DNA from 3 places in the Enterobacter pseudoroggenkampii genome. Region 2 is predicted to be linked to each of the others. Evidence: predicted binding sites of a transcription regulator. Region 2 holds the regulator's gene; each other region holds the start of a gene.
What was found. Region 2 encodes PurR, which represses purine synthesis genes. Its sites were predicted from a motif close to CANGCAAACGTTTGCNTG; they were not measured.

Region 1 (4,808 bases), 220 kb from region 2:
CTGCGATAGCCAAACATCGATACCACTCCTTCCCGTCACTTCAGCTTACCCATTAGCTTTACTATACCTGCGCCTGCGCCGTCTGTGAAAACAGTGACATACCATTTTCACCTCTTTTCACACTTTTCGATGAGAACTCTCTATCAAAGCACCCTTTTGATAAAAAAATATTGTCGCGTTCAGGGGTGGGAAAAAACGCGGCGACACCGCAGAATGTTAGCGTGCTCACCATCTTATTTTCCCTGGAGGGAAAATGTCCCGCGTATCACAGGCCAGGAGCCTGGGTAAATATTTCCTGCTCGTCGATAACATGCTGGTCGTGCTCGGCTTTTTTGTCGTTTTCCCGCTGATATCGATTCGCTTTGTCGATCAAATGGGCTGGGCGGCATTAATGGTTGGCATTGCCCTGGGGTTACGCCAGTTTGTCCAGCAGGGCCTGGGGGTCTTTGGCGGGGCCATTGCCGACCGCTTTGGCGCTAAACCGATGATCGTGACCGGTATGCTGCTGCGCGCGGCAGGCTTTGCCACGATGGCGGTCGCTCAGGAGCCGTGGCTGCTCTGGTTCTCCTGTTTCCTCTCCGGTATCGGGGGCACGCTGTTCGATCCGCCCCGCACCGCGCTGGTGGTAAAGCTGATTCGCCCGCAGCACCGCGGCCGCTTCTTCTCGATTCTCATGATGCAGGACAGTGCCGGGGCGGTTGTCGGCGCCCTGCTGGGAAGCTGGCTGCTGCAGTATGACTTCCGTCTGGTCTGTGCGGCTGGCGCGGTACTCTTTATTTTGTGCGCGCTGTTTAATGGCCTGTTCCTGCCCGCCTGGAAACTGTCGACGGTCAAAGCACCTGTCCGGGAAGGGCTTGGCCGCGTCCTGCGCGACAAACGTTTTGTCACCTATGTGCTGACATTGACGGGCTACTACATGCTGGCTGTGCAGGTCATGCTGATGCTGCCGATCATGGTTAACGACATTGCTGGCACGCCTGCTGCCGTTAAATGGATGTACGCCATCGAAGCCTGCCTGTCGTTAACGCTGCTTTATCCGATTGCCCGCTGGAGCGAACGGCGTTTTCGTCTGGAGCATCGCCTGATGGCCGGGCTGTTCCTGATGACGCTGAGCATGATGCCAATCGGCCTGGTGAACTCTCTCCAGCAGCTGTTTACCCTGATTTGCACCTTCTATATAGGGTCGATCATCGCCGAGCCTGCCCGTGAAACGCTGAGCGCCTCCCTTGCGGATGCGCGTGCGCGCGGCAGCTATATGGGTTTCAGCCGGCTGGGGCTGGCGCTTGGCGGCGCATTAGGTTACGCCGGGGGCGGCTGGTTGTTTGATGCCGGCAAAGCGTTAAACCAGCCCGAACTCCCGTGGATGATGCTCGGCGTGGTGGGCTTTATGACGCTTCTTGCCCTGTGGTGGCAGTTCAGCCAGAAACGCAGCGCGAGCGGCATGCTCGAGCCTGGCGCGTAGCCTTTCCCTCGGGCGGGAGTCCCTCCCGCCCCACTTCTCAGTTTTTTCTGCTGGTTTCTGCCCATTCACGCTGACATACTGGCGTAACAGGACAGAAGCGCCGATTTTTCGTTGAGGAACACTATGAAGAAAATTGTCTTTGCCGCTGCATTAGTTGTCAGCGGTCTGCTGGTTGGCTGTAACCAGCTCACGCAATATACCGTCAGTGAACAGGAAATTAATCAGGCGCTGGAAAAACATAACAATTTTTCTAAAGACATTGGCGTGCCGGGGCTGGCGGACGCGCATATCGTGCTCACGAATCTGACCAGCCAGATCGGACGTGAAGAGCCAAACAAAGTCACCCTGGCCGGTGACGCGGATCTTGATATGTCCTCCCTCTTTGGCAATCAGAAAGCCAACATCAAGCTCAAGCTGAAGGCACTTCCCGTGTTCAATAAAGAGAAAGGGGCGATTTTCCTCCAGGAGATGGAAGTCGTCGATGCGCAGGTGTCGCCGGACAAGATGGCGCCGGTTCTGCAAACTCTGATGCCCTATCTCAACCAGTCGCTGCGTAATTATTTCAACCAGCAGCCCGCGTACGTCTTAAGCGAAGATAAAAGCAAGGGTGAAGCTCTGGCGAAAAAATACGCAAAAGGCATAGAGGTTAAGCCAGGTGAAATCATCATTCCTTTCACCGATTAACCTGAAGGGCGCTGCGGCGCCCTTTTTTTTACGGAAAAGTGTGCAAACGAAAACGTTTCCGCTTATGATTTGTGTCCGGCAAAAACAGCCATCCTTATGACTGATTCCTGACAAGCCGGAGCTTCCATGACTGCACAACCCCAGGTTCTTAAAATCCGCCGCCCTGACGACTGGCATATCCATCTGCGTGATGGCGATATGCTGAAAACCGTCGTGCCTTATACCAGCGAAATTTATGGCCGCGCGATTGTCATGCCTAACCTGGTTCCACCAGTCACCACCGTCGATGCCGCGATAGCCTATCGCCAGCGCATCCTGGATGCCGTGCCTGCGGGACACGATTTTACCCCGTTGATGACCTGCTATCTGACCGACTCGCTGGACCCTAACGAAGTGGAGCGTGGGTTTAACGAAGGCGTATTTACGGCGGCGAAACTCTATCCGGCGAATGCCACCACCAACTCCAGCCACGGCGTCACCAGCATTGATGCCATCATGCCGGTTCTGGAGCGCATGCAGAAACTGGGCATGCCGCTGCTGGTCCATGGTGAAGTCACGCATGCCGAAATTGACATCTTTGACCGTGAAGCCCGGTTTATCGAGACCGTGATGGAGCCTCTGCGCCAGCGCCTGCCCGCGCTTAAAGTGGTCTTTGAGCATATCACCACCAAAGACGCGGCAGAGTACGTGCGCGACGGCAACGATCTTATCGCCGCCACCATTACGCCGCAGCACCTGATGTTTAACCGTAACCACATGCTGGTGGGCGGGGTGCGCCCTCACCTGTACTGCCTGCCGATTCTCAAGCGCAATATCCACCAGCAGGCGCTGCGCGAGCTGGTTGCCAGCGGGTTCTCCCGCGCGTTCCTCGGCACCGACTCCGCGCCTCACGCCCGCCACCGTAAAGAGGCAAGCTGCGGCTGCGCAGGCTGCTTCAACGCCCCAACGGCGCTTGCCAGCTACGCGACCGTATTTGAAGAGATGAACGCGCTGGAACATTTCGAAGCGTTCTGCTCCCTTAACGGCCCGCGCTTCTACGGCCTGCCGGTCAACGACAGCTTCATCGAACTGGAGCGTAAAGCGAGCCACGTTGAGGAGTCCATTGCGCTGACGGATGACACGCTGATCCCCTTCCTGGCGGGCGAAACCGTTAACTGGACGGTAAAACGTTAAAAAATCAATGCCCCTTGTTGTCAAACCGATAATATACCTGTATAAATAAACAGTATATTACACAGGGGGCATTTATGCGTATTGAAGTCACCATAGCCAAAACAACTGTTCTGCCTGCCGGCGCGCTTGATGCACTGGCAGGCGAATTATCCCGCCGTATTAACAACACCTTTCCCGACAACGCGGGTGCCGTAACGGTGCGTTACGCCGCGGCGAACAACCTCTCCGTCATTGGTGCGGCGAAAGAAGATAAAGATCGCATCAGCGAAATCCTGCAGGAAACGTGGGAAAGCGCAGACGACTGGTTCATCACGGATTAATACTGCTCCCTCATTGTGTTTTTTTGCCGGGTCGCCCCGGCTTTTTTTGTCTAAAAATACGGTAAGTTCAAATTAATTCGGCATCTTCTTTAAGAATCGTGAACAAGATGGTGTTTTATTGTTCGAACAATCCTAAAAAGCAGAAAAATGTGTTGCCACCTGTTTATTTTTCCCTTCGGAACCCTTATTACTTGGTATACTGAAGATGCTTTCAGAAAAACATGCATTGAACCTCAAAGCCGTTGTCTTCTAACACGCATTAAGGGGGTTATAATGGAAAAGAATAGTGAAGTGATCCAGACCCATCCACTTGTTGGCTGGGATATCAGTACCGTAGATAGCTACGATGCGCTGATGCTGCGTTTGCACTACCAGACCCCGAATCAACTCAACCGTGAAGAAGCGGAAGTTGGACAGACGCTGTGGCTAACAACAGACGTCGCCCGTCAGTTTATTTCTATTTTAGAGGCAGGTATTGCAAAAATAGAATCTGGCGACTATCAGGAAAATGAGTATAAACGGCACTAAGCTTATGCCCACTTTTCTCTCTACAGGCACCCTCGCGGTGCCTTATTTATTTCTCCCTTGTCTAACTCCGCGTTGTTAATTACTCTGCTAACAAAACGTCAGTTTATGAGATGCATATGAGATACGACTTAATCATTATTGGTAGCGGCTCCGTGGGTTCCGCTGCCGGTTATTACGCAACACAGGCAGGTCTGAAGGTCCTGATGATCGATGCCCACCGCCCTCCCCATGCGGAAGGCAGCCATCATGGCGATACCCGCCTCATGCGCCATGCGTATGGAGAAGGCGAGCGCTATGTCCCGCTGGTGCTTCGCGCCCAGACGCTGTGGGATGAACTGGCGAAACAGACCGAAGAGCGTATTTTCGAGCGTACCGGGGTTATCAACCTTGGTCCGGCTCATTCGGAATTTCTTGCCGGCGTCGAGCGCAGCGCGAAAGCCTTTAATCTGGACGTTGAGAAGCTGGACGCAACGGGCATAACCGCGCGCTGGCCTGAAATTAGCGTCCCGGACGATTATATTGGCCTCTTTGAAGCCCACTCCGGCGTACTGCATTGTGAAACAGCGATCAAAACCTGGGTCGACCTTGCCGCGAAAGCCGGCTGTGCACAGCTGTTTAACTGTCCGGTGGAGGCCATCACC
Region 2 (4,808 bases):
TCACCAGACGTACGTCACCAACCTGAACAATCTGATCAAGGGCACCGATTTTGAAGGCAAAACGCTGGAAGAGATCGTCCGCAGCTCAGAGGGTGGCGTATTCAACAACGCGGCTCAGGTGTGGAACCACACCTTCTACTGGCACTGCCTGGCGCCAAACGCCGGTGGCGAACCTGCCGGTGAACTGGCTACCGCTATCAACGCCGCCTTTGGCAGCTTCGCGGATTTCAAAGCGAAATTTACCGATGCAGCCATCAAGAACTTCGGTTCGGGCTGGACGTGGCTGGTTAAAGAGGCGGATGGCAAACTGGCTATCGTGTCCACCTCTAACGCAGGCACTCCGCTGACCACCAGCGCTAAGCCGCTGATGACCGTGGACGTATGGGAACACGCTTACTACATTGATTACCGCAACGCGCGCCCGAACTACCTGGAGCACTTCTGGGCACTGGTTAACTGGGACTTTGTGGCGAAGAACTTCGCCGCGTAAGAGACACGCAGAAGGGTTCGCCCTTCTGCGTTTTTGGTTTATTCCGCAGCGCAGGCTGCTTCAGGCTGTTTACGACCCGACATCATCACCAGCAGCAGGCCGAGCGCGGCAATAATCGCCCCCATCACCGGCACAAAGCTGTACCCCAGTCCCCCTGAAATCACGACCCCACCGGCCGCCGCACCGAGCGCATTGCCCAGGTTGAAGGCGCCGATGTTGACCGACGATGAGAGGCCCGGCGCTTCATGCGCAACACGCATCACGCGCATCTGCAGCGGCGGCACCACGGCAAAGGTGGCGGCTCCCCAGACGACCATCGCGATCGCGGCGCCAAACTCATTACGCGCCAGCCACGGAATGGCAATCATGATGACAATCAGCAGGGTTAAGAAGCCCTTCAGCGTGCCGCTTACGGAACGGTCGGCAAATTTCCCACCGAGATAGTTGCCAATCGAGAAGCCCACGCCAATCAGTACCAGCATCGCGGTCACAAAGAGAGGCGTTGCGTGGGTGATGTCATGCAATACCGGTGAAATATAGGTGTAGAGGGTAAACATCGCCCCTGCCCCCAGCACGGTGGTGAGCAGCGCGGAGAGCACCTGCGGGCGCACCAGCACCGACAGCTCTCTGCGCACGTCAGGACGTTCACCCGCGCTGCCTTTCGGCAGGGAGAAGAACAGCGCCACCATCGCGACCACGCCCAGTCCAGCCGTCGCCAGGAATGACATCCGCCAGCCAATAACCTCGCCCAACCAGGTTGCCGCAGGCACCCCGCCAATGTTGGCAATCGTTAGCCCCATAAACATGGTGGCTACGGCGCTGGCCTGCTTATGTTTTGGCACCACGCTGGCAGCCACGACCGATCCCAGCCCGAAGAACGCGCCGTGGTTAAGGCTGGTCAGAATACGCGACAACATCAGCGTGGTGTAGTCCGGCGCAATGGCCGAAAGCACGTTGCCCAGGGTGAAAATCGCCATCAGGAAAATCAGCGCATTGCGGCGCGCGCGGTGCGAAAGGAGAAGCGTCATCAGCGGCGCCCCCACCATCACGCCGATAGCATAGGCGCTGATTAACATCCCTGCCGCAGGGATCGAGACATCCACGCCGCGGGCGATGACGGGCAGTAACCCCATCGGGGAGAATTCAGTAGTGCCAATCCCAAAAGCGCCAATCGCCAGGGCCAGCAGGGGAAAATTGATTTTCATGCGTCAACTCCGGATGCCGTGTCATGTGGTGACACAGAACAAAGAAGCGGAAAGCATGACATCAATCACAAAAAATGAGAAGTTAACAAAATGGCAAAAGATTTTTGCCAGAGAAGTAACAATCGGGTCGATCGGGAGGGAGAAGGCTCTCCCTCCACGTAAATCAGTGCAGCGCAGCCGTCAGACCGGCCGCGACAATCAGAGCCAGCACAATAACGGTGGTGAACAGCGAAAACTTCAGATCGGAACTCATCAATTTTTCTCCTTTTAATCCCCCCACGAAAAGTGAGCCTGCTCATTTTTGCATAATTTACGTCAAAAATCTTCCTGGATTTAGGCTGATAAACACTTTACCTCTTCCCCTTTTCATCAAGATAGGACAAAATTCCACGCTAAATTTATTAGCGTACCGGCCATTGACCCCCTCCTGACGTCCCGTGTCGTTTTCCCGGCGTGCCGCAATTCAAGATTGCGTGATAAGGGTGAGAGAAGGCAAACGTTTACCTTCAAGTTTTTCAGGAGTTTAGGATATGGTCTGGAGTGACATTTAATGGCAACAATTAAAGACGTAGCAAAACGCGCAAACGTTTCCACTACAACCGTATCACATGTAATTAACAAAACCCGCTTTGTGGCGGAAGAGACGCGCAACGCCGTCTGGGCAGCGATCAAAGAGCTGCACTATTCGCCAAGTGCGGTTGCGCGCAGCCTCAAGGTTAATCACACCAAGTCCATTGGATTGCTGGCCACCAGCAGTGAAGCGGCCTATTTTGCCGAGATCATTGAAGCGGTTGAGAAAAACTGCTTCCAGAAAGGTTATACCCTGATTCTGGGCAACGCGTGGAACAGCATTGAAAAACAGCGCGCCTACCTGTCGATGATGGCGCAAAAGCGCGTTGATGGCCTGCTGGTAATGTGTTCCGAGTACCCGGAATCCGTGCTGTCGATGCTCGAAGAGTATCGCCATATTCCCATGGTGGTCATGGACTGGGGTGAAGCGCGCGCGGATTTCACTGATTCCGTTATCGATAATGCCTTTGAAGGCGGCTATATGGCCGGTCGTTATCTGATCGAACGCGGTCACCGCGAGATTGGCGTGATCCCCGGTCCGCTGGAGCGCAACACCGGCGCGGGCCGTCTGGCCGGTTTTATGAAAGCGATGGAAGAAGCGCTGATCAACGTGCCGGAAAACTGGATTGTGCAGGGCGACTTTGAGCCGGAGTCGGGCTACCGCGCAATGCAGCAGATCGTCTCCCAGCCACACCGTCCGACCGCCGTTTTCTGCGGGGGTGACATCATGGCTATGGGCGCGCTCTGCGCTGCCGACGAGCTGGGTCTGCGCGTACCGCAGGATATTTCCGTGATCGGGTATGACAACGTGCGTAACGCGCGTTTCTTCACGCCAGCGTTGACCACCATTCACCAGCCGAAAGATTCGCTGGGCGAAACGGCCTTCAATATGCTGATGGACAGGATCGTCAACAAACGTGAAGAGTCGCAGTCCATTGAAGTTCACCCGCGTCTTATCGAACGCCGTTCCGTTGCGGACGGTCCGTTCCGCGACTACCGTCGTTAATCGCTTTACGGGGCCAGCTATGCTGGCTCCCGTAACCATTCCCGGTTTAGCGTTTCGCTGTCTCCCAGATAATCCAGCAGCCAGGCCATCGCAGGCGAGACATCACTTTGCTGCCAGGTCAGGCAGCAGGCCGCATCCGGGAACGGATTCTCCAGCGTCAGCTCAACCCACTCTCCGGTATCGATGCGCGGACGCGCGAAATGAACGGGCACCATCGCGACGCACAGTCCGGCGCTGAGGCACGTCGCCGACGATTCCCAGTCAGGGGCCACCACCCGCCGCTGGTTGTCCAGAAGCCAGGTGATACGCTTAGGCAATGAACGGGAGGTATCCTCCAGCACCAGCGACGGCCAGTTGCGTAGCGTATCATCGCTGAGCGGCCCCTCCATCGCCGCCAGCGGATGATCGCTTGCCACCACGCACTTCCAGCTCAGCATCCCCATATCGCGAAAGGCGTAACGTCCCCCGACCGGGATCGCCTGCGTGGCCCCGATTGCCATCTCTGCCCTGCCGTCCGCCAGCGCATCCCAGACGCCGTTGAACACCTCCTGCGAGACCCGCAGCTCGACATCTGAAAAATGACGATAGAAATCGACGATCATCTGCCGGGTACGTTCCGGCTTAACGATGTTATCCACCGCGATGGAAAGATGCCCCCGCCAGCCGTTAGCGATCTGCTGACACTGTTCGCGGGTGATCTGCATTTTTTTGATAACAGAACGCCCTTCCTTCAAAAACCACGCCCCTGCGGGCGTTAATTCCACATCACGATGGCGCCGCTCAAACAGCGGAACCGCCAGCCACTCCTCCAACTGACGCACCGTGTAGCTGATGGCCGAAGGGACGCGGTGCAGCTCCTGCGCTGCACCGCTAAAGCTGCCGTTACGCGCGACAGCATCGACCACTTCAAGAGAATAATCTGACCACATTTTCTGCCTGCAAAAAATTTGAATGCACCCGCCAAATATTAGCGTTTCACAAGCGGCTTTGCACTCCCTACACTCTGCGCCAACGTACACCTGCCTCCTCAGGAGAATAAGAGAATGCAACCCAGGAAAGGATTTTTAGTCTGGCTCGGCGGCTTAAGCGTGCTGGGCTTTTTGGCCACCGACATGTACCTGCCCGCGTTTGCCGCGATGCAGGAAGACCTGCAAACCCCTGCGGCGGCCATCAGCGCCAGCCTGAGCCTGTTCCTTGCCGGTTTCGCTTTCGCGCAGCTCCTGTGGGGACCGCTCTCGGATCGCTTTGGTCGTAAACCGGTACTGCTGCTGGGTCTGGCCATTTTTGCCGTGGGCTGCCTGGGGATGCTGTGGGTGCGCGATGCCACCTGGCTGCTGGTGTTGCGCTTTATTCAGGCCGTGGGCGTCTGTGCTGCGGCGGTGACCTGGCAGGCGCTGGTGACCGACTACTATCCGGCTAACCGCACAAACCGTATTTTCGCCACCATTATGCCGCTGGTGGGTCTTTCCCCTGCCCTGGCTCCGCTGCTGGGCAGCTGGATCCTCGCGCACTTTGACTGGCAGGCCATTTTTGCCAC
Region 3 (4,808 bases), on a different contig from region 2:
GGATTTCGTTCAGACGCATGGTGTCGATAATCCAGCTCCCGTCGGCGTTGCGCAGGGCGGAGCCGGTGAGTGAGCCGCGGGCCATATCGGCGCCAATCGTGTTCAGCACCACTTCCTTGCCGTTAAGCTGGCCCTCGATCAGCACGTTGGTGGCCGGTACGCCGTTCAGGGTCAGCGAGCCTGCGCTCATCTGAATCTGCGCGTTGTTCCCCAGCACGTTGCCCGCTTCCGGCTGCCACGGGCTGACGCCGCCCGTCACCTTCTGCGCGCTCAGGTCCCATTCGGTATTCGGGCTGTTAAAGGCCATGTTATTCAGCTGCAGGCGATCCGCCTGGAAAGGCAGCGGCGCCGTCTGCGGCGAGAGATTCAGCGTGCCGTCGAACAGGGTGATGGTGTCCATATGCAGCGGATCGGTTACCTGGCGGCTGCTCAGGCCGATATCCACTTTTTTGGCGACCAGCGTGGCGGGTTTACCATCCCGACCAAAGATGACATTTTCCAGAATAATGTGGGAAGGCGACGAAAAGCGGTGATTCATCTTGTCGAAACTGAGTTCGTAATCGGTATTCACCGTCACCCAGCTGCTGACCTGAGACGCGCCCCAGCGGGTCTGGAGCAGAATGTAGAGCGCCAGCATCACAATGAGCAGGGCTACCAGAAGATAGATGAGGAGCTTTCCAATAAATTTCATGGTCTTCCATCCCGCAAAACGCACATAAGGGAGTTATGCACGATTTATGCGCAATCCTCAAGGCGGGAATGGTGTAATTAGATGTCACGGCAGGCATTGACTGCCTGCCGTGAGAGAAATCAATTTTTCTCAGGCGGGAAAACGAGGTTCAGCACGATAGCGGTGATACCGCCTGCGGCAATGCCGGAAGAGAGCAGGTTTTTCACCCAGTCAGGTGCAAACTGCAGGATCAGCGGCTGCTGGGAAACGCCCAGACCGACGGCCAGCGACAGAGCGATAATCATGATCGCGCGGCGGTTCAGCGGCTCGCGGGAGACAATACGTACGCCGGAGGCCGCGATAGTCCCGAACATCACCAGCGTTGCGCCGCCCAGCACAGGCTCAGGGATGTGCTGCACAAAACCGCTCACCGCCGGGAACAGGCCGAGGACGATCAGCATCAGCGCCACCACGAAGCCAACGTAGCGGCTGGCCACGCCGGTCAGCTGGATCACGCCGTTGTTCTGACCGAAGCAGGAGTTCGGGAAGGTGTTGAAGACCGCAGAGACAAACGAGTTCAGGCCATTCGCCAGCACGCCGCCTTTCAGGCGCTTCATGTACAGCGGGCCGGACACCGGCTGCTCGGAGACGTCGGAGGTGGCGGTGATATCACCGATGGTCTCCAGGGAGGTGATCATAAAGACCAGCATCAGCGGCAGGAGCAGACCCCAGTCAATGCCCAGACCGTAGTACAGCGGCGTAGGAACGACGATCAGCGCGCTGTTGGTCGGCGCGGTGTTCTCCGGCAGCATGCCCAGCGCCCACGCCAGCAGGTAACCCGCCGCCATGGCGATCACCAGCGAGGCCACGCGCAGGTAAGGGTTACGCTGACGGTTAAGCAGAATAATGATCGCCAGCACGACGCCCGCCAGCAGCAGGTTTTTCGGCGCGCCGAAGGTGTGGTCGCTCATTGCGGCATAGCCGCCGCCGATGGAGGTAAGGCCCACCTGAATCAGCGACAGGCCGATAATCATCACGACGACGCCGGAAACCAGCGGGGTGATAACGCGGCGAGCCAGATGCAGAACGCGGGAGATCACCATCTCCGTACAGCTGGCCAGCATCAGCGTGCCGAACAGCGCCGCCATCATGGTCGGGACATCCGCACCGCCGGTTTTCAGCGCCGTACCGCCCATGATCAGCGGCGCCACGAAGTTAAAGCTGGTGCCCTGAATCGACAATAATCCCGACCCCACCGGACCCCACGCTTTAATTTGAATAATCGAGGCCACGCCGGAGGCAAAAAGAGACATGCTGATAATGTGCTGCGTGTCCTGCGCCGGTAAACCGAGCGCCTGGCAAATCAGCAGCGCCGGGGTGATCACCGCAACAAACATCGCCAGAAGATGCTGGCAGGCGGCGAACAGCGTTTGCGGCAGCGGCGGGCGGTCTTCAAGGCGGTAAATCAGTTCGCTATTTTGCTTCTGCGCAATCGGTTGCGCATCAGGCGACTCTATGGTGTTAACGGACATCGGCGGCAATCCCACGGTGGAAAAGCGGGCATTTTATCTGACCACATGGTAAAAGCAAACGATTGCCAGCAAAAAAAGGGAAGAAAATCTGCCGCTGTGAGCAGGTTTTCTACAACGTATCGGGAAAAAAAATTACACTTTTTCGCGCCGGGAGCTCATGAAGAGCGCAAACCGGCCCAGGATAACGCCGCGTGTGTATGGAACACGCGCAAAACAGGAGCCTTCTATGATTCATCTCGATACGTTGTCGACACTTGTTGCCGCAACGCTGGTCTTACTGCTTGGCCGTAAGCTGGTACATAGCGTTTCCCTTCTGAAGAAATACACCATTCCTGAACCTGTCGCCGGTGGTCTGCTGGTGGCGCTGGCCCTGCTGATACTGAAAAAAAGCATGGGCTGGGAAATCGATTTTGATATGTCCCTGAAGGACCCGCTGATGCTTGCCTTCTTTGCCACCATCGGCCTGAACGCCAATCTGGCGAGCCTGCGGGCGGGCGGTAAAGTGCTCGGCGTATTCCTGATTGTGGTGGTGGGGCTGCTGCTGATGCAAAACGCTATCGGCATCGGGATGGCGACGCTGCTGGGACTGGATCCGCTGATGGGGCTGCTGGCGGGGTCAATTACCCTTTCGGGCGGCCACGGTACCGGGGCCGCATGGAGCAAGCTGTTCATCGAGCGCTACGGGTTTGAAAACGCGACGGAAGTGGCGATGGCCTGCGCGACCTTTGGTCTGGTGCTGGGTGGCCTGATTGGCGGCCCGGTGGCTCGCTATCTGGTGAAGCACTCCACCACGCCGGACGGCAGGCCGGACGATGAGCTGGTGCCGACCGCGTTTGAAAAGCCGGACGTCGGGCGCAGTATTACCTCGCTGGTGCTGATTGAAACCATCGCGACGATCGCCATCTGCCTGACCGTGGGCAAAGTGGTTGCGCAATGGCTGGCGGGCTCAGCGTTTGAACTGCCGACGTTTGTCTGCGTGCTGTTTATCGGGGTGATCCTGAGCAACGGCCTGGCGCTGATGGGCTTCTATCGCGTGTTTGAACGGGCGGTGTCGGTGCTCGGCAACGTCTGCCTGTCACTGTTCCTGGCGATGGCGCTGATGAGTCTCAAGCTGTGGGAGCTGGCCTCGCTGGCGTTGCCGATGGTGGCGATTCTGGCGGTACAGGCGCTGTTTATGGCGCTGTACGCCATGTTCGTGACCTGGCGCATGATGGGTAAAAACTACGATGCGGCGGTGCTGGCGGCGGGTCACTGCGGGTTTGGTCTGGGGGCTACCCCAACGGCTATCGCCAACATGCAGGCGATCACCGAACGCTTCGGGCCTTCGCACATGGCGTTTCTGGTGGTCCCGATGGTCGGGGCGTTCTTTATTGATATCGTCAACGCGCTGGTGATTAAGCTGTACCTGATGCTGCCGATGTTTGCCTGAATCAGGCGTTGGAATAGCGTTCGGTTTCCGGCATCCAGCGCTCAATTAACGCTGCCGCCTGTTCGGGGTAGCGTTCATGAATATGGCGGGCGAGGCGCTGAACCTCGGGGATCATAGCCTGGTCGCGCAGCAAATCCGCCACTTTGAATTCCGCGTTCCCCGTCTGACGCGTGCCCAGCAGTTCGCCCGGGCCGCGGATCTCCAGGTCTTTTTGCGCAATCACAAAACCGTCGTTGCTGTCGCGCAGCACCTGCAACCGCATCTGGGCTGTTTTTGAGAGCGGGGCTTTGTAGAGCAGGACGCAGTGGGACGCTACCGCGCCACGGCCAACGCGCCCGCGCAGCTGGTGGAGTTGGGCAAGGCCCAGGCGCTCCGGGTTTTCGATGATCATCAGGCTGGAGTTCGGGACGTCCACGCCCACTTCAATGACCGTCGTGGCGACCAGCAAATGCAGCTCGCCCTGCTTAAACGACTGCATCACCGCCTGTTTTTCGGCAGGCTTCATGCGTCCATGAACCAGGCCCACGTTCAGCTCCGGCAGCGCCAGCTTAAGCTCTTCCCACGTGGCTTCGGCAGCCTGCGCTTCCAGCAGTTCCGACTCTTCTATCAGCGTACAAACCCAGTAGGCCTGACGCCCTTCGTGGGTGCAGGCGTTGCGTACGCGGTCGATGATATCACTGCGGCGCGTGTCAGGAATGGCGACCGTTGTGACCGGCGTACGGCCCGGCGGCTGTTCGTCGATGGTGGAGGTATCCAGATCGGCGTAGGCCGTCATCGCCAGGGTGCGCGGGATCGGCGTAGCGGTCATGATCAGCTGATGCGGGTGGAAGCCCTGCTGCAGGCCTTTCTCCCATAATGCCAGACGCTGGTGCACGCCGAAGCGGTGCTGCTCGTCGATAATCACCAGCGCAAGGCCGTTAAACTGCACCTGCTCCTGGAAGATGGCGTGCGTGCCGACAATCATCTGCACCTGCCCGCTGGCAATAGCCTCCTGTTGCGCAAGGCGCGCTTTGCCTTTTTGCTTCCCGGCAAGCCAGCCCACTTCAATGCCCAGCGGCGCGAACCAGGCGCGGAAATTGTTGGCGTGCTGTTCCGCCAGCAGTTCGGTCGGTGCCATCAGCGCGACCTGCTTGCCGTGGGCAATCGCACGCAGGGCGGCCAGCGCGGCAACCAGCGT

Region 1: pyrC (dihydroorotase) is a predicted target of PurR. The motif match lies at 2,192-2,209, and genes of this name have one in related genera.
Region 3: gltS (sodium/glutamate symporter) is a predicted target of PurR. The motif match lies at 2,254-2,271, and genes of this name have one in related genera.

What each region holds. Positions count from the first base shown of each region.
Region 1 covers NZ_JAPMLV010000001.1:877,486-882,293, reverse strand. The annotation lists gene rimJ (ribosomal protein S5-alanine N-acetyltransferase) at 1-17, opposite strand, end outside; gene mdtH (multidrug efflux MFS transporter MdtH) at 254-1,462, shown strand; gene OTG14_RS04275 (lipoprotein) at 1,586-2,146, shown strand; gene pyrC (dihydroorotase) at 2,273-3,319, shown strand; gene dinI (DNA damage-inducible protein I) at 3,394-3,639, shown strand; gene bssS (biofilm formation regulator BssS) at 3,913-4,167, shown strand; gene solA (N-methyl-L-tryptophan oxidase) at 4,284-4,808, shown strand, end outside.
Region 2 covers NZ_JAPMLV010000001.1:1,101,768-1,106,575, reverse strand. The annotation lists gene sodB (superoxide dismutase [Fe]) at 1-490, shown strand, start outside; gene OTG14_RS05420 (MFS transporter) at 529-1,695, opposite strand; gene cydH (cytochrome bd-I oxidase subunit CydH) at 1,859-1,948, opposite strand; gene purR (HTH-type transcriptional repressor PurR) at 2,246-3,271, shown strand; gene punR (DNA-binding transcriptional activator PunR) at 3,289-4,200, opposite strand; gene punC (purine nucleoside transporter PunC) at 4,315-4,808, shown strand, end outside.
Region 3 covers NZ_JAPMLV010000003.1:132,598-137,405, forward strand. The annotation lists gene OTG14_RS16160 (AsmA family protein) at 1-691, opposite strand, end outside; gene xanP (xanthine/proton symporter XanP) at 811-2,202, opposite strand; gene gltS (sodium/glutamate symporter) at 2,429-3,631, shown strand; gene recG (ATP-dependent DNA helicase RecG) at 3,633-4,808, opposite strand, start outside.